2 regions of the Eubacterium sp. AM05-23 genome follow, and region 2 is predicted to be linked to the other one. Evidence: riboswitches for the same ligand, from Rfam matches in the RefSeq annotation. Region 2 holds a riboswitch; the other holds the start of a gene.
What was found. A riboswitch is a leader RNA that binds a small molecule or an ion and turns the genes downstream of it on or off. The one in region 2 is predicted to bind thiamine pyrophosphate.
Positions count from the first base shown of each region.

Region 1: linked by a shared signal. The riboswitch ahead of thiW (energy coupling factor transporter S component ThiW) and the one ahead of thiC (phosphomethylpyrimidine synthase ThiC) in region 2 are both predicted to bind thiamine pyrophosphate.

Region 1 is NZ_QUDF01000005.1:188,325-199,124, reverse strand. Features, by position in the region: gene DW091_RS08525 (hypothetical protein) at 61-261, opposite strand; gene DW091_RS08520 (LysR family transcriptional regulator) at 342-1,253, opposite strand; gene DW091_RS08515 (YeiH family protein) at 1,394-2,428, shown strand; gene asrA (anaerobic sulfite reductase subunit AsrA) at 2,465-3,511, shown strand; gene asrB (anaerobic sulfite reductase subunit AsrB) at 3,513-4,304, shown strand; gene asrC (sulfite reductase subunit C) at 4,323-5,366, shown strand; gene DW091_RS08495 (GNAT family N-acetyltransferase) at 5,461-5,946, shown strand; gene DW091_RS08490 (DUF3795 domain-containing protein) at 5,983-6,546, shown strand; gene DW091_RS08485 (hypothetical protein) at 6,676-7,482, opposite strand; gene DW091_RS08480 (hypothetical protein) at 7,526-8,113, shown strand; gene thiW (energy coupling factor transporter S component ThiW) at 8,149-8,667, opposite strand; TPP riboswitch at 8,719-8,826, opposite strand; gene DW091_RS08470 (FUSC family protein) at 8,857-10,623, opposite strand.
Region 2 is NZ_QUDF01000003.1:274,255-285,054, forward strand. Features, by position in the region: gene DW091_RS05255 (hypothetical protein) at 52-906, shown strand; gene DW091_RS05260 (manganese efflux pump) at 1,276-1,890, shown strand; TPP riboswitch at 1,949-2,049, shown strand; gene thiC (phosphomethylpyrimidine synthase ThiC) at 2,108-3,442, shown strand; gene thiM (hydroxyethylthiazole kinase) at 3,516-4,361, shown strand; gene thiE (thiamine phosphate synthase) at 4,460-5,113, shown strand; gene thiD (bifunctional hydroxymethylpyrimidine kinase/phosphomethylpyrimidine kinase) at 5,106-5,891, shown strand; gene DW091_RS05285 (MATE family efflux transporter) at 5,994-7,322, shown strand; gene DW091_RS05290 (metal-sensing transcriptional repressor) at 7,361-7,642, shown strand; gene DW091_RS05295 (FUSC family protein) at 7,791-9,752, shown strand; gene DW091_RS05300 (SpoIIE family protein phosphatase) at 9,785-10,800, opposite strand, start outside.

The sequences.
Region 1 (10,800 bases), on a different contig from region 2:
AATTAAAATGAATAAAAACACGGCAGTAAGCTCTTTTTTCAGCTTGCTGCCGTGTTTTTGTTAAAAGGTTAATTCGATATGATCTTTGTTGCAGTTTTTACACTGGATAATCATAGACTTAAGTATATTATTTTCTATACTTACTTCGTCAATGGAAAATTTGTGATCTTCAAGCGCTTTTTTAAAATCCACCACGCTGTTTGGCTTTTCATCAATTTCTACCTTGTTTCCGCAGACACTGCATTGAATAATGATTTTCATAAAAATCCTCCGTTTTATTCTATAGGTTTATGTAAGCTTACACCCTTATATTTACCCTTTAAACAGAGAAAACAACAGACTCAAAGTTCTGTTCCCAAAACCACTCGTTCATTTTTGCCAGACATAAAAGCAGACAGCGCACGGTAGTTTTTAGAGAAAATACTGCCCTTTTTCCAGATGAATGCAAAATCATGGGTGATATCAAATCCCTGAATAGGTATTTCCCTTAACGTTTCACCAGCCAGCTCCCGGCCGGCAGCCACCTCGTATAAAAAGGTAACACCGCAGTTTTTTTCAGCCATTTCTTTTAAAGCGTTGACATTATTAACCTCAATAATTTTCGAAAAATCAGTAATGGCATAATTATTCAGTTTCAGGTACTGTTCAAGGATATTGCGACTGCCAGAGCCAGGCTCTCGAATCAACAGCGGCTTAGAAAATAAAACCTCAATAGGGCAGGGGACAGGTAAAGTCTCGGCATCAGCGCTTTGGACGGCAATAAAACGTTCGGTCGAGTAGACAGCGTAGTCGTAATTCTCTTTTGGAAAATAGCCTTCGATCAGGGCAAAATCAAGATCGTTGTTATCCAGTTGCCTGAGCAATGACTGGGTATTATCAACTGAAACGCGAATTTTTGCCTTGGGATACTGCTCCAAACAGCGAGATAGAATACCGCTTACCACAAATTCGCCAATGGTGAGGGTTGCCCCAAAATTTAAAGAACGAATATGCAGATGGCTACTTTTTAGATGCTCTCTCAAAATACAGTCATCGTGCTTCATGGCAGAAGCAGCGTGGAGCAAGGCAGTACCTTCAGGAGTCAGTTCCATTTTTTTGCCATGAAATTCAAAAAGACGGACGCCATAATCTTGCTCTATAAAATGAATGTGCTGCGAAACAGCAGGCTGTGTTATATTAAGTGCTTCTGCCGCACGTGTATAATTCATGTATTGACAAACCGTTAAAAAAGTATTGATTCTAAAATCTAACATTTTGGCCTCTTTCTTATATTTTTGTTTAACTATAACATATTTTTATGGCAGTATAAAGATAAATAATTTTTCATTATTGATAAAAAGTGATATCCTTCTATCATAGCATGAAACATATTTTACGAAAGAGGAAAAGACATATGAATTTTATCTCAAGAAGCTGGAAAGGTATTTTACTCTGCCTTGTTATCGCCATACCCGCATGGTTTGCAGGACAGGCTCTTCCTGTTATAGGCGGCCCCGTCATTGCTATTCTGGCAGGAATGGTGATCACGCTTTTATTAAAAAATAAAGAGCCTCTGCAGAACGGCATCACTTTTGTTTCAAAAAAGATTTTGCAATATGCGGTTATCCTGCTTGGTTTTGGCTTAAATCTTTCTGTTGTTCTTGAAACTGGACGGCAGTCGCTGCCGATTATCATTGCGACAATCTCAACCTCTCTGATCCTCGCATTTGTTCTACACAAAGTGTTGAAGATCCCAGGAAACATTTCGACGCTGGTAGGGGTGGGCTCTTCAATCTGTGGCGGGTCAGCCATTGCGGCGACCGCGCCGGTGATTGAAGCCAGTGATGAGGAAGTAGCACAGGCCATTTCGGTTATTTTCCTGTTTAATGTGCTGGCTGCAGTTCTATTTCCAGCCTTTGGCACTATGCTTGGCTTTTCAACCACTGACGGCGGAGCCTTTGGTGTGTTTGCCGGTACAGCCATTAATGACACCTCGTCCGTTACTGCTGCGGCTGCGACGTGGGATAGCATGTATCATTTGGGCACTGCGACACTGGACAAAGCCGTTACAGTCAAACTGACAAGAACGCTGGCTATTATCCCTATTACACTGGTGCTGGCATTCTGGAGAACACGGAAGGAGGAGGAAGCCGAGGGCGGTAAGGTAAGCTTTAAACAAGTCTTCCCGTTTTTCATTCTGTTCTTCATACTGGCCTCGGTCATTACAACTGTAATGACCTCCTTCTTCGGTGTTCCCATAGAGTTTTTTACACCGCTCAAGGAATTAAGCAAGTTTTTTATTGTTCTCGCCATGGCAGCCATCGGACTGAACACAAATATCATTAAACTGGTAAAAACAGGGGCAAAACCAATTTTTCTGGGGCTTTGCTGCTGGATCGGCATTACCCTTGTCAGCCTGATGATGCAGCATTTTCTGGGAATATGGTAAAAGGTTAAGTTTCTTTGAATCAAGGAGGTTTTCAAAGTGAGTTATACATTGAGTTTTTCTGAGGCGAACAGTATTTTTGATACACTACAAAAAGAGTATGAAATATGGGCGCCAAAACGTTTTACCGGAAAAGGACGATATTCTGATACTGATATCATCCGTTACGATAAGGTTGGCCGTATTGAAGAAATTGAATTTAATGAAAAATCTGATTTTCCTGCTAAGGAGGTGTTAACGCCTATCTCAGAATCGTTGTTCTACTTTACAGAAGATGCGTTTATGGAAAGCCGGGGAACTTCAAAAAAACTGCTGATTTTCATGCGTCCCTGCGATGTTCATGCCAAGTATCATCAGGAAAAAATTTATCTTCAAAATGGCGGGTTTGAGGACAGCTACTATAAACGTATGAGTGAGAGAGTGAAAATTGTTCTGATGGAATGCAAAGAGGGATGGGATACCTGTTTCTGTGTAAGCATGGGGACGAACAAAACAGATGATTACGCTGCGGCTGTTCGCGCGGGGAAGGATATCCTGAGCCTTGAAGTCAAAGACGCTGAGCTGATTCCTTATTTTGAGAGATGCACATCCTGTGATTTTAAGCCTGAATTTATTAAAAAAAACGATCTGACACTGGAGGTTCCAGAAATCAATGACCGGAATGTTTTGGCTAAACTAAAGGTTCACCCCATGTGGAAAGAATTTGACAAGCGCTGCGTCTCCTGTGGTGCCTGCACAATCGCGTGCAGTACCTGTACCTGCTTTACAACAACTGATGTCATCTACAATGAAAATACAAACGTCGGTGAAAGAAAACGTACTTCTGCATCCTGTCAGATAGGCGGCTTTACCGATATGGCTGGAGGTATGTCTTTCAGGCCAACTGCAGGTGATCGTATGCGCTATAAGGTACTTCATAAATTTCATGATTATAAAGCGCGGTTCAAAGATTACCATATGTGTGTAGGCTGTGGGCGCTGTATCAGCCGATGTCCTGAATTTATTTCAATCGTCGCTACAGTCAATAAGATGACCCGAGCTATTGATGAGATACAAGATGAAATAAAAGCACAGGAGGTACGTTAAAATGGCAAATATTATGCAACCACAGGCCTGTAAAATTATGGACATCAAAAAAGAGAGCCAGCACGAGTATACTTTTAAGGTGAAAACGGATATACGCCCCAGGCATGGCCAGTTTTTTCAGCTTTCACTCCCTAAGATTGGCGAGGCGCCCATTTCGGTGAGCTCCTTTGGGGATGGATGGCTGGATTTTACAATCCGCTCTGTTGGAAAAGTTACGGATGAGATTTTTGAAAAGCAGCCAGGCGATGAGCTATTCCTGCGCGGCGCTTACGGTAATGGCTGGCCGGTCGACCAATTTAAGGGAAAGCATATGGTCATTATTACCGGCGGCACTGGCCTGGCGCCAGTCCGCAGTATGCTGCATTTTTTTACCGAAAATCCAGATTATGTTGAGAGTGTTAATCTGATTTGCGGGTTTAAAAATGAAGCGGGAATTGTTTTTCGTCAGGAGCTTGAAAACTGGCGGCAATCCTTTTCCACCCTCTATACCCTTGACAATGAAAAAATTGAGGGCTGGCATAAAGGCTTTGTGACAGAATTCGTTTCACAAGTTCCGTTTTCAGAGTTTGGCGATAATTATGAGGTTGTACTCGTAGGACCACCGCCAATGATGAAATTTACAGGCATTGAGTGCAGCAAAAACGGCGTGCCGGATGAAAAAATCTGGCTTTCTTTTGAACGCCGCATGTCCTGCGCGGTAGGGAAGTGCGGACACTGCCGAATTGATGAGGTTTATGTCTGTTTAGATGGTCCGGTGTTCAATTATACACAGGCCAAGTACCTGGTAGATTAGTGAAAGGAGCGGCAAAAGATGAATCATGATATCGATGTTAAAAAAGTACGGACAAACTGTTTCAGACAGTCTAAAGTGCCCGGCGAATTTATGCTGCAGATGCGTGTGCCTGGCGCAGTGATCGAGGCCAAGCATCTGAAGGCTGTGGCCGAAATCTGTGAGCGCTGGGGCAATGGCTCCTTTCATATGGGAACCAGGCAGACACTGGATATTCCAGGTGTCAAATATGAAAATATCCCTGAGGTAAATCGTTATATCAAGACTTATATTGAAGAGGTTGATGTAAAAATCTGCGATTGCGGGATGGAGGCAGACGATTATGGCTATCCCACCATTGGAGCCCGTAATGTTATGGCGTGTATTGGAAATACACACTGTATTAAGGGAAATGCCAACACCTATGAGCTCGCAAAAAAAATCGAAAAATTAGTCTTCCCTTCACACTATCACATTAAAGTTGCTGTTGCCGGGTGTCCTAATGACTGTGTAAAGGCTAATTTTAATGATTTTGGTATTATGGGCGTAAATAAGCAGGTTTATGACTATGACCGCTGTATTGGCTGTGGTTCCTGTGTGGATGCCTGCCAGAGCCATGCTACCGGGGTGCTTACACTCAATAAAGACGGGAAGATTGATAAAGACGCCTGCTGCTGTGTAGGCTGTGGTGAGTGTACCTTAATCTGTCCTACTGGAGCGTGGACAAGAGATCCAAAGAAATTATATCGTGTGACCCTTGGGGGGCGTACTGGAAAACAGAGCCCGCGCTCAGGAAAGCTTTTTATGAACTGGGTGACAGAAGAAGTAGTTTTGGGAATGTTTGCAAACTGGCAGAAATTTTCAGCCTGGGCCTTGGATTATAAACCTGAGTATCTCCATGGCGGTCATCTCATTGACCGCGTCGGATATAAAGAATTTATCAAACATATTTTTGAAGGGGTCAACTTTAATCCCGAGGCAAAAGTTGCGGATGATATCTACTGGGCAGAAAATGAACAGAGAAGCAATATACATGTCATGCCCTTATCACAGCACAAACATGCGGGGCCACAGGAATCCAAATAAGAATATGATCTCTCAATATAAGAGGCGCGGGTGATTTGTTCCGCGTCTCTTTCTGTGTTAAGATAAGGGTAATCGATAAACAGGAGGTAGAAGCATGAGAGTCATATCGTTAAGGGAAGAACCCGTTTATACACAAGCCGCCATCGATTTTTTCCAAAGCCGGTGGGCAACAGATAGTAATAAAATGATTTATGAGGACTGTATTGTTCATGGGCTTACCACAGAATCACCACTGCCTCGTTGGTATCTTTTGCTCGAAAGTGATAGGATTATCGGCGGCGCTGGCCTGATTACCAACGATTTTGTGAGCCGTATGGATCTTTGGCCCTGGATATGCGCTGTTTACGTTGAAGAGGAATACAGAGGGCACGCCTATGCGTCTCGTCTTCTCGAACGGGCGCGTGAGGACGCTGGGAAGGCTGGATATTCTTATGTCTACATTTGTACAGACCACGTCGGCCTTTATGAACATTATAATTACGAGTATATCGGCACTGGTTATCATCCCTGGGGAGAAGCCTCCAGAATCTATCGGGCTGGCACCGAAAAGGCTGAAAATATAAACGGCGCCGGAATATAGGTAAAGATGACAGAAAATTTAAAGGAGAAAAGCTAAATGGAGAAAAATGAGCGAGCATATCCGCAGTTTTCTATGTGTGGTCTTAACTGTGGCCTGTGCCCCATGTATCATATGAGAGAATCCGGCTGTCCCGGCTGCGGAGGAAAGGGCCATCGTTCCTGCACAATCAAGAAATGCGGACAAGAACATGACAATATTGAGTTTTGCTTTCAATGCCGGGATTATCCCTGTGAGCGCTACGAGACCGTTAGTCCATATGACAGCTTTATTTCATACCGCCACGTGTTGAAGGACTTTCAAAAAGCTGAGCGTGATGGCCTGGAAAACTACAAAATAATGCTGAATGAGAAAATTGAGATACTTCGTTATCTTTTAAAGAACTATAATGATGGAAGACGGAAAACATTTTACTGCACAGCTGTGAATCTCTTAGAGCTTGAGGATGTAAACAGAGTGATGACGCAGATAAAGGAAGCAATTGCTCCTGAGACACCTCTGAAAGAGAGTGCTAAACAGGTTGTCTATCTGTTTCAAACCATGGCGGAAGAAAAAGAAATATCATTGAAGCTGAAGAAAAAGAAAGCGAAAAAGGAAAAATAGGCCTGAATTTAAAAAGGGCTTAAAGGCGTAATGAGATAGAAATGAAGCTTTACAAACCCACAGCCTGCCTGAATTTTGCTGAAGAAACAGATGTTAAGAGTCGTAACTATAAAATTATGATAAAAAGTCCTATTCAGGACTTTTTTTGTTATACTTTTTAAGTATTGGCATAAAACGTTTCACAAAGGTTCCTTTACCACGGCCTTTAATATAGAACAAACCAAAGATTGAAAAAACGACCGCGCCGATAAAGTTAACAAAGAGATCAGACATGGTGTCAATTAAACCAATGTCGATATAGCCGCCATAATTCCACGTTTGTCCGTTGACAATCATACTTTCGATTGGGATGGTCACCGCAACATTTTTGCCTTCAGGATTAAAAATCACCGAACTGATGCTGTGGATAATGGTATCTTTCTGCATATCGGTATGAAAAAACCAATCTGCTGCAAATTCAAAAAATTCCCAGAGAACGCCGATCGTCATTGAAAAACAGAAAGCAAAGACTGCCACAAAAACCGGGGAAAGGCTGAGACTGAAATTCTCATTTTCGTTAAGAATATCAATGAGTGAAAAACCAATTGCCGCCATCAGAAAACCGTTAATGGTGTGCAACATTGCGTCCCAATGGTCAAAAATGAGGTAGTATTCCTGGATTTCGCCAAGAATTTCAGCCGAAAAGATAAAAAGAAGAATAATAACCTCGAGAGTAGTAGGCATTTTGATATGCAGTTCTTTATCGATAAAGGAAGGAATCATAAATAAAATCAGTGTAAACACACATAAAAACACATTATCCCAGTTTTCATTTACAATCTGAGCAATCATTACAACAATGACCATGGCTCTCAAGAGCAGGTACAGCAGAAACTTTCCTTTATTTTCCCGAATATTTTTAACCGATTTTTCTTTTGATGTCTTGTCCTTTTTCACTAGGTACTCCTTTTGGGGCTTTAATGGTAGCATTATATCACAAATGAGCAGAAAGCAATATTTATTTATTCTATTTCCAAAGAAAAAATCTGTTCCCAAAAATCTTGACAAAGAGGGCAAAGTAGACAATACAGAAATTTTTGAAGCCGCCTGTGAGTTCTACGCGACTGAATCGCTCCGTAAGACCCAGATTTTCAATGAGCCTGGTATGCCCGCGATTGATAAGCTTAATTATTTTATACAGTATCTTTTTGACTATACTCTGAAGCATAAGGAGTTTGAGAGCAATTATCATGAAAACAGTGAAATAAGAGCCAGCCGAATTGATAAGGTGGCGGCTAAAATGGTGGAAAATCTGATTCCGATTATGGAAGAGGGGATTCGTGAGGGTACATTTCATTGCGAAAATCTACAGACGACTGCGAGATTTATCGTTTTTGGTATGCTGCATACCTTTCATGATGAGATTCCTGAAAAGAATATTGAAGCTTACATACAACATTTTGTTATCTTTATTCGAAAAATACTGATTTTCTTGACAATCAAAACAGACTGGGTTGTTCTGAAAGTGAATGAATTCACTCGAATACAAAATCTATGTCAAATTATTCAGCAGGGGAAAACTATCTGAAAGCTATTCTGATTCTCCACAGCTTCATTAAAGATTTATAAATGATGCCTGGATTTATCATTTATAACGTAGTTCATGACGCCAGTTTTCTGAATGGCTGCTACCAGAACAGCTCCCAGGACCACACCGCCGATACAGCTGATGAAAAAAGGTATCACGTAGGCAAACAGAGCAGCCTCTTTGCCCATGACCATGGTCGCAATTGGGTAAGCCGCAAGAGCGCCAAGGATACTGGTACCAAAAAGCTCACCAAGATAAGTGAATGACAGCTTTTGAGTATAACGAAAAACCAATCCGCAGAGAAGAGCGCCGCACATGCTTCCAGGAAAGGCCAGAAGGCTGCCGGTTCCAAGCATTAGCCGTATAAGACTGGTGATAAAAGCCATAGAAAAGCCATAAAAAGGGCCGAGAAAAACGGCTGAGAGAATATTAACCATATGTTGAACTGGAAAACAGCGGGCCGATCCCAAAGGAATGCTGAAGGGCGAACAGACCACCCCTGTGGCAATAAGAATACCGGCCATTGTTAATTTTCGTGTATGATTTTTTTCCATGCCAGAAGCCTCCAGAAAAATAAAAATGGGATACGCCTACGCTGCGTACCCCATAAAATATTATGCTGTCCCTACGTTGGCATTATCCAAATCAGGTTGTGAGTCGAAGCGACAAAGCCTCCTCTCAGCCTGCTGCAGCAAGCTCCCCATATGATTCTGTTTTTATTATAGCTGTTTTTGAAATGATATTCAAGTCTGGCTGGCTTCTTCTGGTACATTTTTTGAGATTTCAAAATCTTTTTTAAGCATCTCTCCGACTTTGTGAATTTCAGTTTTTATGTGTTGCCATTGCTCTGGCGAAACACCTTTTAAGCTTAAGTACATGCTCAAATGAACGGCTACTGCTAGAAAATGCCGGTTCCTATCCATTATTTTTTCAAAGGCTTCATTTGGTATAAGCTTTTGCTCTTCTGCCAGGCTTTCCAGCTGCTTGCTGACCAGATGGAGGTTTAACAGGTTTTCATAAAGTAAGGGTCCAGTCTCCCGTTTTTCAGCAAGATTCCACAGATTATACAGAATAAACAAATCCGATTTAAAAAGGCTGGTGAGTTCATAGCGGAAAACATCCTGCTTGCGTGTTCTGAATATGAAAATTCCGCCAAGTACAGCGATGGACACACCGCCGATAACACAGAATACCCGGAATAATACCAGATCCATGACGCCCAGTTCGGGTAAAAACATAACGGCGGTCATTTGTGTGCTGATTATGGTGCTGACAATTGAACTTTTTATGGTTAGCATAAAGACCAGACCGACTGCAACGGTAAGCAGCAGGCGTATTGAGGCGGGAATATATTGTGTGACAAGAACGAAAAATATCATTCCCAGAATTGTACCGATCACCTTATAGGCAGCTTTTTTTAGTGTGTCACGAATATAAATGCTGGAAGATAAATATCCCATAAGCGGTATCCAGTAGCCGTGCCATTCATTGAGAGGAATACTAAACCAATGGGGAATATAGTGTGCTGTGACGGTACAAACTGTTACAATAACAGCTGTCTGGAGTGCGAAACGCATCTGAAAAAAATCAAGGCTGAACCGGCGGCGAAGTGTAAGGGATTTATACCTAAGCCCTTGTTTAATAGAAGTGTTCAGATCGCTGCTGTGACAATCATCCAGAAGCCGTTCCCTGAGAGATTCCAGAATCAGCAGAAGCTCTTGATTCAGCCGGCTATGGGTCAGCGAAGGCTTTTTTAAAAATGCCTGTAAATCGGCCGCCAATGCTTTGGGCTCTTCCGCAGCTTCCAGCCGTGCGCCTAAAACAGAAAACTGAATCTCATCAATGGCTGAAAGCGCTTTTTCAGAAGTGCCGATGGATTGTAGTACTTGCCCGAGCTGTTCAAGGCAGAGCATCAAACCATAGGTATATTTTTGACTGCCGTTCATCAGGCCCATTTGTCTGAAAACAGCTGGATAAATATCGCTGCTAAGCTCCAGCGATAGGGCATCAAGCTTTTTATCAACGGCTTCATCTTTAGATTTTCTTTTTTGTCCCAGCATTTTAAACCCTGCGCCAGCGCAGTTGAGCGCTTCTTTTACAATTGGATTAAAGGCGGGTTTTGAGGGATGTTTTTGCAGAATCAGACTCATTGTTATACAGATCGCCAGGCAGTAAAGGAGTGCTAAAATACGGATCGGAAGATCGGCCAGTGTTCTAGGGCTGATTTGTACAAGGATAAACGCCATACCGGGGATGTAGTAGTTTGTTTTCAAAAACTCATTGGCATCGGCATAGATCAGAAAAAAAATCAGGAAAAATCCTATAGTAATCAATGTAACAAAGTGCATGGAGACCAAAGTTCCTAAAATAGCATAGCCAACCAACCAGATGGAATCGAGCAGCATATTGACAACGGACAGACGGTTTTTAACCATCGTCTGGGTGTATAAAAGAAAAACAAGTGCGATAACTGCGTTGTTTCTTCCAAAGAGCAGAGTAACAGTTCCCATAAGAAATAAACCGAAGACAATGGCTGGTAATGTTTTGGGTAAGGCTTTAAAGAAATTTTTGATGGCTTTTAGAATTGAAATCACTCCTTAAGGTTTTTCTTTTTAGAATACCCCTTTGGAAAAAAATAAAGCAATAAAAAAACGATTCTGTCATTTTTCCAGAACCGTTTTTTTGCT
Region 2 (10,800 bases):
GTGTTATAATGGTTCAGAAAAGCGATAAAAATTTTAGAAGGGAGCCAGTTTTTGAAAAAAGAAAAGAGAGAAAAAAATGCAAGTGAGCCAACCAAAAAAAGCCGTGGCAAGTTTTTTTTGTATATACTGCTTCGTGTTTTAGTCGTTGCGGTTATGATTGCCCAAATCTGGAATCAAAATTGGAACAATGTTTTTCTATGCGTGCTGACATTAATTTTATTTATGATTCCCAGCTTTGTGGATAAGCAGCTTCACATTGAAATGCCGACAACTCTTGAAATTATTATTATATTATTTATTTTTTCAGCGGAAATTTTAGGTGAGATTCAGGAATATTATCTGATTTTTGACCATTGGGATGCGATGCTGCACACTATAAACGGTTTTTTAATGGCAGCTATTGGCTTTTCATTGATTGATATTTTAAATCAGAATGAAAATTTCAGCATGAGTCTTTCACCGGTTTTTGTAGCCGTTTTTGCATTCTGCTTTTCAATGACCATTGGCGTGCTCTGGGAGTTTTTTGAATTTGGAGCCGATTGGTTTTTCCAAACCGATATGCAAAAAGATACGATTATTCACAGTATCAGCTCCGTGATCTTTAATCCTGAAGGAAAAAATGTTGCGGTAACCATCCCAATCGAAAGCATTGTTGTCAATGGACAGACCTGGAATTATGGTGGCTACATCGATATTGGGCTGGTGGACACGATGTCCGATTTATTCGTTAATTTTATCGGCGCTGTTGTCTTCTCGATCTTTGGTTTGTTTTATATCAAGGGCCGTGGAAAGGGGACCTTCGTAAAGCGTTTTATGCCAAAGCTCAAGAAGAAACAGTTGGAAGAAAATGCGGAAACAGAAGCGTCTGAGAATTTGAGTGACTCTGAGAATAACGCTAAAGAGTAGAACAGAGAGGCGTTGCGAAAGGCGGCGTCTCCCTCTGTTTAATTGAATTTGGACGTTTCTTAGAACTAATTTGTTAATAAAATAACTTGACAATTATTGATGAAAATGGTATTATTGTTTACAGTTAATGAAAACGTTTTTGAAACGCAGGATATAAGGTGGAATCAAGGGGGATACCATCTTCGGAAATGATATCTGGATGAACGTTTTCTTAATGGGGAAAATGAAGGGGAGTTAGATGCCTGGTACAAGGGGGTGCCAGGTATCTTTGTTTTTTGATAAAATTTACCGGAGGATAGCGATAATTCACACGAATAGAAAGGGTATAATATAGAAAGAACATATAAAATAAACAAGGAGCATGATAAAATGCTTGTTTTAGTTGTATCTGCTTTATTATTCAGCCTTTCGTCCAATCTTGACAACATTGTAGTTGGTCTGGCCTTTGGGATTAAAAAAATTCATCTTGACGCAGTCTCGAATCTGACTGTCGCTGTTATTACGACAACAGGAACGGTCATCGCTATGCTCTTTGGCAAATGGCTGTCCGGATATTTGCCAGATCGTATAGGAAATGAGTTGGGTGCCGGGATTATTATACTGTTGGGGATTTATTTTGTCATACAGGGAATCATCAAGCTTTTAAAGGAGAAAAAGTCAGGCAGCTATGCTATGAAAAGCACGGATGAAATGGCAGAGAAGATGGACGCATCGGTTCGTGATAAGTCCCATATTCGATACCGTGAAATTGTGACCGTGGCACTTGGACTGACCTTTAACAATTTAGGAACAGGGATAGCGGCCAGTATTACCGGTGTCAATATCGTCTTGACAGCAGTGTGTACTTTTATGATAAGCCTTATCGCTTTATGGTTGGGTTCACGACTTGGAGGACGCGTAGTTGGTCCGCTTTTAGGGGATTACGCGCCGGCTGTCTCCGGTGTGTTATTGGTTATCTTAGGTTTAATTGAAATGTTCTGGTAAATATGAATAAACTTCTTGTTATTTTGGTGCACTTAGGATAGAATAAGAAAGACAAATGAGTTGATGCCCGGGGAGCTTTTGCTGAGATTGGATTGAATCCTAAACCCGTTTTACCTGATGCGGTGTAACGCCGTCGTAGGGAGGACAAGTTGAGCCAAGCAGCGTACCCGTGGGTGCGCTTTTTTTGTTGAAAAACTGAAAAAGTTAAGGAGAAAATATGGAGCTGTACACAACTCAAATGGATGCCGCACGCCGTGGCATTGAAACGGAAGCAATGAAGCGTGTCGCGGAATATGAAAACATGCCCTTAGACACTTTAATGGGCTTGGTGGCAAAGGGACAGGTAGCTATACCGGCCAACAAGAACCACCGCTGTCTGACGCCCTATGGGGTCGGCAGTGCATTAAAGACAAAAATTAACGTCAATCTTGGGACATCCAGAGACTGTCTGAATTTGGATGTGGAAATGGAAAAGGTAAGAAGTGCTGTCGACATGGGAGCAGAAGCCATTATGGACCTGAGTTCCTTTGGGGATACACGTAAGTTTAGACGCAAGCTGACAGAGAGCTGTCCGGCCATGCTCGGCACTGTGCCGATCTATGACGCCGTCGTGTATTACAACAAGCCGCTTCAGGAAATTACCCCTCAGGAATGGATTGATGTTGTGCGGATGCATGCAGAGGACGGCGTTGATTTTTTGACGCTGCATTGCGGAATCAACCGTTCAACCGCGGACCGCTTCAAGAATAACGGCCGCCTGATGAACATCGTATCCCGCGGAGGTTCACTGATTTTTGCCTGGATGGAAATGACCGGCAATGAAAATCCGTTCTTTGAGTTTTATGATGAGATTTTGGAAATCTGCCAGGAACATGATGTTACCATCAGTCTTGGCGATGCCTGTAGACCTGGCTGTATTGCAGACGCCGGTGATATTTCGCAGATTTCTGAGCTGGTAACCCTTGGAGAGCTGACACAGCGCGCATGGGATAAGAATGTCCAGATTATTGTTGAAGGACCTGGACATATGCCGCTTAACCAGATTCAGGCCAATATGGAAATTCAGCAGACAATCTGTAAAGGCGCACCTTTTTATGTGCTGGGACCACTGGTAACAGACATCGCGCCAGGCTATGACCACATTACTTCGGCCATTGGCGGCGCCATCGCAGCTACCTATGGGGCATCCTTTCTGTGTTATGTCACGCCGGCTGAGCATTTGAGACTGCCAGACGTCGATGACGTTAAAGAAGGTATCATCGCGTCAAAAATTGCGGCTCATGCAGCGGATATTGCTAAGGGACTGCCGGGAGCAGCCGACTGGGATTATCAGATGGGCGTTGCAAGACGCGAGCTTGACTGGGATAAAATGTTTGACCTGGCCATTGATCCTGAAAAGGCAAAACGTTACCGCGCAGAATCAACACCAGAGAACCAGGATACCTGTACCATGTGCGGGAAGATGTGTTCAGTGAGAAATATGAACAAGGTCTTAAACGGCGAGCATGTGGATATTATGGAAGACACAGTGAAGTGCCCTTCCGATAAATAAACAGCGCGCGCAGGTGACTGGTTCGGCTTAAAAGGTCGGCTTTCACCTGCGCTTTATTTTTAGAGGAGAAAAGATGATTCGATTAAACGAAAATTTTGTCAATATTTTTGAAAATACTCAGAGAAAACCACAACTGGTTCATAACATCACCAACTATGTCACCGTCAACGACTGCGCGAATATTCTTTTGGCGATGGGGTCTTCCCCGATCATGGCGGATGATATTAAAGAGGTAGAGGAGATTACCACGATTTGCAGCGCGCTGGTACTCAATATCGGAACACTGAACAGCCGGACTGTCGAATCGATGATCGCGGCTGGAAAAAAAGCCAATGAACTGGGGCATCCTGTGGTACTGGACCCTGTGGGGGCAGGCGCTTCAAAGCTCAGAACAGAAACAACCCACCGGCTGTTGAAGGAAGTGAAGTTTTCTGTTATCCGGGGCAATATTTCTGAGATTAAGACAGTCTATGCCGGAGCGGGTACAACAAAAGGCGTTGACGCCGACGTTAAAGATGCCGTGACGGCTGAGACACTGGACGCGACCATCGCTCTGGCTAAAGAGCTGGCCGAAAGAACAGGCGCGGTCATTGCGATTACAGGAGCCATGGATATCATCGCAGATGCCCAAAAGGCCTATGTGGTAAAAAATGGCCATCGAGATATGTCTAAGATTACCGGTACTGGCTGTATGCTCAGCGCCATGACAGCAGCCTATGTGGCGGCCAATCCGGAAAAGGTCTTGGAAGCGGCTGTCTGCGCGGTAGCCAGCATGGGAATTGCCGGTGAGCTGGCTTCACGCCAGGTCACAAATAATCAGCTGGGTACAGGAAGCCTGAGAACCTTAATCATTGATAATATCAGCACTATGACAGGAAATACCATTGAAACCTACGCAAAAATTACCTTGATTCCATGAGGTGAAAAAGCTAAAATAATGTTATAAAATATTTCAATCGGGTATAAAATAAACAGGAAAAGTGAAAGCTGAAATTTGACTGTCAAATTAGGAGAATTATGAAAAACAATGTGAAAAAAGAAGACATGCTGCTCTATATCGTTACAGACCGTTCCTGGCTTGGAGAAAGTACTCTTGAGGAAGAGGTTTGTGCTGCGATAGAAGGCGGCGCGACCTTTCTTCAGATCAGGGAAAAGGATATGGCACGCCAAGATTTTGTTGGCGAAGCCCGGAGCCTGAAGGGACTGGCGGAGGCGGCAGGTATCCCCTATGTGATCAACGATGACGTGGACATCGCTTTGGAAGTGGATGCGGACGGTGTGCACATTGGTCAAAGCGATGGTGCTGTAGCGGAGGCCCGCAGAAAGATTGGTCCGGATAAAATTCTGGGTGTGTCTGCGCAAACCCTTGAACAGGCTTTGGCCGCAGAGAAGGACGGCGCAGATTATCTTGGTGTAGGGGCTGTTTTCTCAACTTCTACGAAAACAGATGCGAAGGAGGTTTCTTTCGAGACGCTTAAGAGCATTTGCGGCAGTGTGAAAATCCCTGTGGTTGCTATTGGTGGCATCAATGAAGAAAATCTGTTGGAGCTTTCTGGCTCAAAGGTTGATGGCGTTGCGGTTATTTCAGCTGTGTTTGCCCAGCCGGATACGCGGGCGGCGGCACAGAAAATTCGAAAATTATCTGAAAAGATGGTGAAATCAAATGATTAAGGCATTGACAATTGCAGGCTCCGATTGCAGCGGAGGCGCGGGTATACAGGCAGATATCAAAACTTTTACGGCTTATGGTGTTTATGGTATGAGTGTTATTACAGCCATAACAGCACAAAATACGACAGGCGTATTCGGTGTGGAAGATATCTCTGAAAAAATGGTAGAAGCCCAGATGGATGCAGTCTTTACGGATATTGTGCCAGATGCGGTAAAAATAGGGATGGTCTCGTCTGAAGCGATTATCCATGCTATTTCCAAAAAGCTGAAGGAATATACGCCCTCAAATATTGTATTGGACCCGGTTATGGTTTCTACGAGCGGTGACGCACTTTTTGACAGGGCCGCCCAGTCGGTTTTAATTAATGAACTGATGCCGCTGGCGGATTTGATCACTCCGAATATTTCGGAAGCTGAAATTTTGTCAGGTATTCCCATTCAAACCAAAAACGATATGATCCGCGCTGCCCGTGATATTGCAGGTTATTATAAAGGGGCAATATTGATAAAAGGCGGACATTTGGAGGATCGGGCAGATGATTTGTTTTATTATGAAGGCTTTGGTTACTGGCTTCCAGAAGAAAAGGTCGATAATCCCAATACTCATGGCACAGGCTGTACGCTGTCCTCTGCGATTGCCGCAAGTCTGGCACAGGGTGCCACGATGATGGATGCTGTTAAGAATGCAAAAGCCTATGTGCATGGCGCAATCGTAGATGGCCTTGACCTTGGAAAAGGAAACGGACCCCTGAATCATTTGTATCAATTGAAGAATTAATTTTGTCTAACCCCCTCTGGGGGTTTTCTTAATTTGCTTGTAAAAACTTGAAAAAGGTGTTACACTGGAAATAACCCCTGGAGGGGGTTATGGAGGTGCATCATGTTTCATTTGAAAATGAACAGAAATGACCTGAAGGTCATTGGTGTATTAGCGTTGCCGGTAATGGCGGAGACAATATTACAGACTTTTTTGGGAACAGTTGATACCCTTTTTGCAGGGCAGATTTCAGACGAAGCCATTGCGGCAGTTGGCGTAACGAACCTGATTGTCAACATCTTTATTGCGTTTTTTACAGCAGTCAGTGTTGGCACACTGGCTGTTATCGGCAGATATGTTGGCCGTAGTGATACGGAAAAGGGTAACAGGGCGCTTCAGCAATCTGTTTTGCTCAGTCTTTTTATCGGTCTCAGTGTCGGAGTGCTGAATTTACTGCTTTACAGGCCGATTCTTGAGATTTCCGGTGCCGGTGAAGGCATTTTGGTTTATGCCATACCCTATTACATGGTCGTGGTCGTTCCCATTGTGTTCTTATGTCTTTCATTGGTTTTATCCAGCTGTTTGAGGGCTACAAAGGATAATATTACGCCAATGGCCGCTACAGGGATAGCCAATGTACTGAACATTCTTTTAAATGTTTTTTTTATAAAGCTTGGGTTTGGTATCATGGGACTGGCGCTTGCAACCACACTGTCGCGTGTTTTTGGCGTCGGCCTGCTGCTTGCTCGGCTGGCAAGAGGAAACGGTTTTTTAAGGCTGCCGATTAAGGGGTGGGATATTGATATGGAGATGATCCGGTCGATTTTGCGCATTGGCGTCCCCGCTGGTGGAGAAAAGCTTATCATGCGTGCCGGCCAGTTGGTGTATGGCGCCATGATTTTGTCTATCGGCGGAGAAGCCTATGTGGCCCACAATATTGCAGGGACCATTGAAAACTATACCTATATCCCTTCCATGGGGTTTGGTGTGGCGGCGGCAACGCTGGTCGGCATTGGCTTAGGAGAAAACAATCCAGAGAAGGCACGCCGGATGGCGTTGATGTCCAATACACTCTCAACCATCTTTATGGTGTCGGTGGGGATCGTGATTTTTATTTTTGCACCGTTTTTTGCGGCAGCTTTCAGTTCAACGCCAGAGGTTCAGGCGCTTACGGTAACAGTTCTGCGGATGATCGCGCTTTTTCAGCCCTGCAGTGCCCTCACCCAAGTCATTGAGAGTGCGCTTCAGGGAGCTGGCGATACGCGGTATCCCATGTTTTTGACGCTGTTTGGCATCTGGGGAATAAGGGTCTGTGTCGGTTATTTTCTTGGCATTATCTGCGGCTTTGGCCTGGTAGGTGTGTGGACTGCTTATATTATTGATATCTCCGTGCGTGGTTTTTTACTGCTTCGGCGTTTTAATGGTGGTAAATGGCAGATGGTTGCTATATAATACAAGTAAAAGAACAAGGTGAACAGGAGAAAAATAAAATGGCAGCTAAGCATGAACATGAGCATGAAAACCGTAGGGCGGTGCTTAACCGGATGTCCCGCGCCATTGGCCATATGGAATCCGTAAAAAGGATGGTGGAGGAAGGAAGAGACTGCAGTGAAATTCTGATACAGGTCTCTGCGGTGAAATCCGCTATAAACAATATAGGTAAGTTAATTTTAAAGGATCATATCAGCCACTGTGTCGTCGATGCTGTTGAGGAAAACAATCTGGAAGTTCTGGAAGAATTAAATGACGCGATTGATAAGTTTATAAAATAATAATATTTAAAGAATTTTATGATATTCTAAAAAATGAAGACCTTCTATAGTGTTCTTTTGGTTTACGGACACAGGCATTCTGCCGGGGAGTGGGTCTTCGTTTTTCATGTCAGAGTTAAAAAACAGGGGATAAAGAGGTGGAAGCAGTATGCGAGAGTCTATAAAAGCCCTGAAAATTAAAGAGCATTTCATCAAAGCATTTCCGCCGGCGCTGATCCTTTTGTCCATTTTCTTTTCAAATCAGTTTTTTTTCGGTGCGGCCAACGCTATGCTGGCGTCACCGGTAACAGTTCTTTTTCTCAGAACACGCAACGAGGACGGGGTGGAATGGCATATTCTGAAAGCCTTGAGTGTTAACGTTCTTCTGGCCTTTTGTGCTTTTGCGGCAGGGCTTAACCTTGCAATGACGCTCATTGTCAATTTAGCGGTTCCGTTTTTACTTGTTTATTTTATGACGGATGAGTATACGCCAGGCAGCTATTTTCCATTTGGGATGAGCTTTGTTTTTATGCAGCTGATCCCGATTCAGTTTACCGATATTCCCATGCGTCTTCTGGCGCTGGTTTATTCTTTTATTCTGATTTATATTGGTTTGAAGATATGGAAGCATTTCAAACCAGTACCAGCTGTTCATGATATTTCCAAAAATGCTTTTGTTAAAATCACTGAGTCCTTTTCAGCTTTGGTTCAAAACAATCCTGAAGAAGCGAGGGAAGCCCAACGCGCGCTTTTAAAGATTAATCAGAATCTGTGCAACCGGATTTATAAATCGAGACGGCTTCGTTATTTTACCACCATAGAAGGTGCGTGCTATTTTCGGCTTGTAATGATTTTTCAGCGCATGGAAAACCTGATACTGACATTCTTCAGGAACCCGAAACTGATGACTGCTGCCAATAAGGTTTATCTTGAAAATTTCATAAAGGTTCTGAAACATTTGAACAGGGTTTTTGACAGCCGCGAATACAGTGAAGTCATTCAGGAGCTGATTAGTTTTTCGGACAACTGTTTTATGGACCAGACGGATATTAATGACAGCATGCTGCTGGATGTTAATCTTTTAATCAACGCTTTGGAGGGAATTTCGAAAACAGCTGGAAAGGGTGTTTACAGGGAATGGGTGGTGCCAAGAAAATCGAGAATGCTATGGCGTATTTATGCTCATCTTTCAAGGGATTCCTTTAAATTTCGCTTTGGGGTCAGGCTGTCACTGGTTTTGACTTTTACGTTTTTGGTGTCCAGTCTCTTGCCAGTAACACATGGCTACTGGCTGCCGCTGGCCGCCTATTTGCTCACGCGTCCTTTTTATGATGAGAGTGTAAGCAAAAGTCTGGACCGGATAAAGGGAACAGTCATTGGACTGATAGCGGCCTTTTTCCTCTTTTCAATCTTTACCACGTACCCTGAGCATATGGTTTTGGCAGTCATTGCCGCCTTTTGCATTTACGCGGCCGATGATTATTCAACACTTGTTGTCTTTGCGACCTGCTTTGCTCTTTCGCTGACAACGCTGTCCATGCAGTCTACCTACGCTTTGGAATTGCGTCTGCTTTTTACCACAGGCGCAGTTATTGTGTCCATACTGGCCAGTAAATTTATACTGCCCATGCGGTACTACGATCAGTTTAAAATAGATATGGAGCGTCTTGTGCTGCTGGACCGGGCGGTGGTTAAATACACAGAGGAGCTTTTGGGAGGAGCGCCGCACCAAGACATCGTTCGAGAGCTTATCCTTAAATCCTATCTTATCAGTGATCAGATTGAAATGAATTATCACGCGTCGGCCTTTGGCTCGTGCGGGCAATTTGTGGAGGGCTTTTTAGCGGAAAACCGTCAGCTGATGACTACCTTGATCGATGTGTACTATCTGATTACGCTGCAAGGGGTTGAAGCGGAGGAAGAACGGTTTGTCAAAAAAGCAGTTGAGCGGTTGGGAATCTGGTTTGAAAAAATACAGCAGTGTTTGAAAAAGAAGGATGCCGCTGACCAGGAACCGGAAAAGATCATTGTAAAGACAAACGCAAGCTACATCATGCGTCTGCTGAGTGCTGGACAGGCAGAAGCCAAGGCTTTTCTGGCTTTTGTCGAAAGAAATATCAGTAGTTTTTAATAAAACCGGATGCTTCACAGCATCCGGTTTTATTAGTTTTGACAGACCATCGGATGGCGGAATTTGAGGCAGAGCATGGTAATGTCATCATGCTGCTCAGCGTCCTGTGTGAAATCGGACAGAAAATCGCGAATCTGACGGAGAATATATTCTGAAGAGTGATCATCATAATGAGGAAGCCCATTCAGTGCTTTTTTTAAACGGTATTCCTGAAAAAAGGCACCGTTTTTATCCACCGCTTCGGTGACGCCGTCCGTGTATAAAAAGAGGGTGTCGCCGGGATTGAGCTTAAGTGTCTGGCGCTTGTAGTGCACATCTGGAAGAATAGACATGACAAAACCCGAATCCATAGCAAGAGGTTCGAACTTTTCATTCCGCCGCCTTAAAAGCGGAGGATTATGGCCTGCGTTGACAAAGGACAGAATACCTGTCTTCAGGTTTAATATACCGAGGAAGGTGGTCAGAAAAACCCCTTCGGCGGTATTTTTATATAAATGATGGTTGGCTCTGGTGAAGATTTCATCAACATCTAATCCTGTTAATACCTGGTCGATAATATGCTCTTTTGAGCTCATCATGAAAAGAGCCGCAGGGACGCCCTTGCCGGACACATCCGCGATGATAAAAACCAGCTTGTCGTCATCCATTAAAAAGAAATCATAAAAATCGCCGCCGATTTCCTTGGCCGGAGTCATGCGGCCGCTGATGCTGAATTCTGTCCGGTCTGGGAAGGTTGGAAACGGGTCGGGCAGCATGGCTGTTTGAATCTGCTGAGCGATGTTTAATTCGGTAGATGTTCTCTCCTTCTCAGCTGCCAGCCGCTCTTTTTCCGCGACATTATCCCAAAGCTTGCGCATGGTATCATTGATCTTATCAATCATTTCGTTGAACGCAGTGGCAAGAAATTCCAGTTCATCACCTGTGTGAATATCCAGCTTTTTATCCCAGCTTTTCCCATCCATTTGTTTTATATCCTCTGTCATGATCAGCAAAGGGTTTAAAAGTTTCTGACTGATGGCGTTGGAAATGCCAAAACCGATCAGGTTAA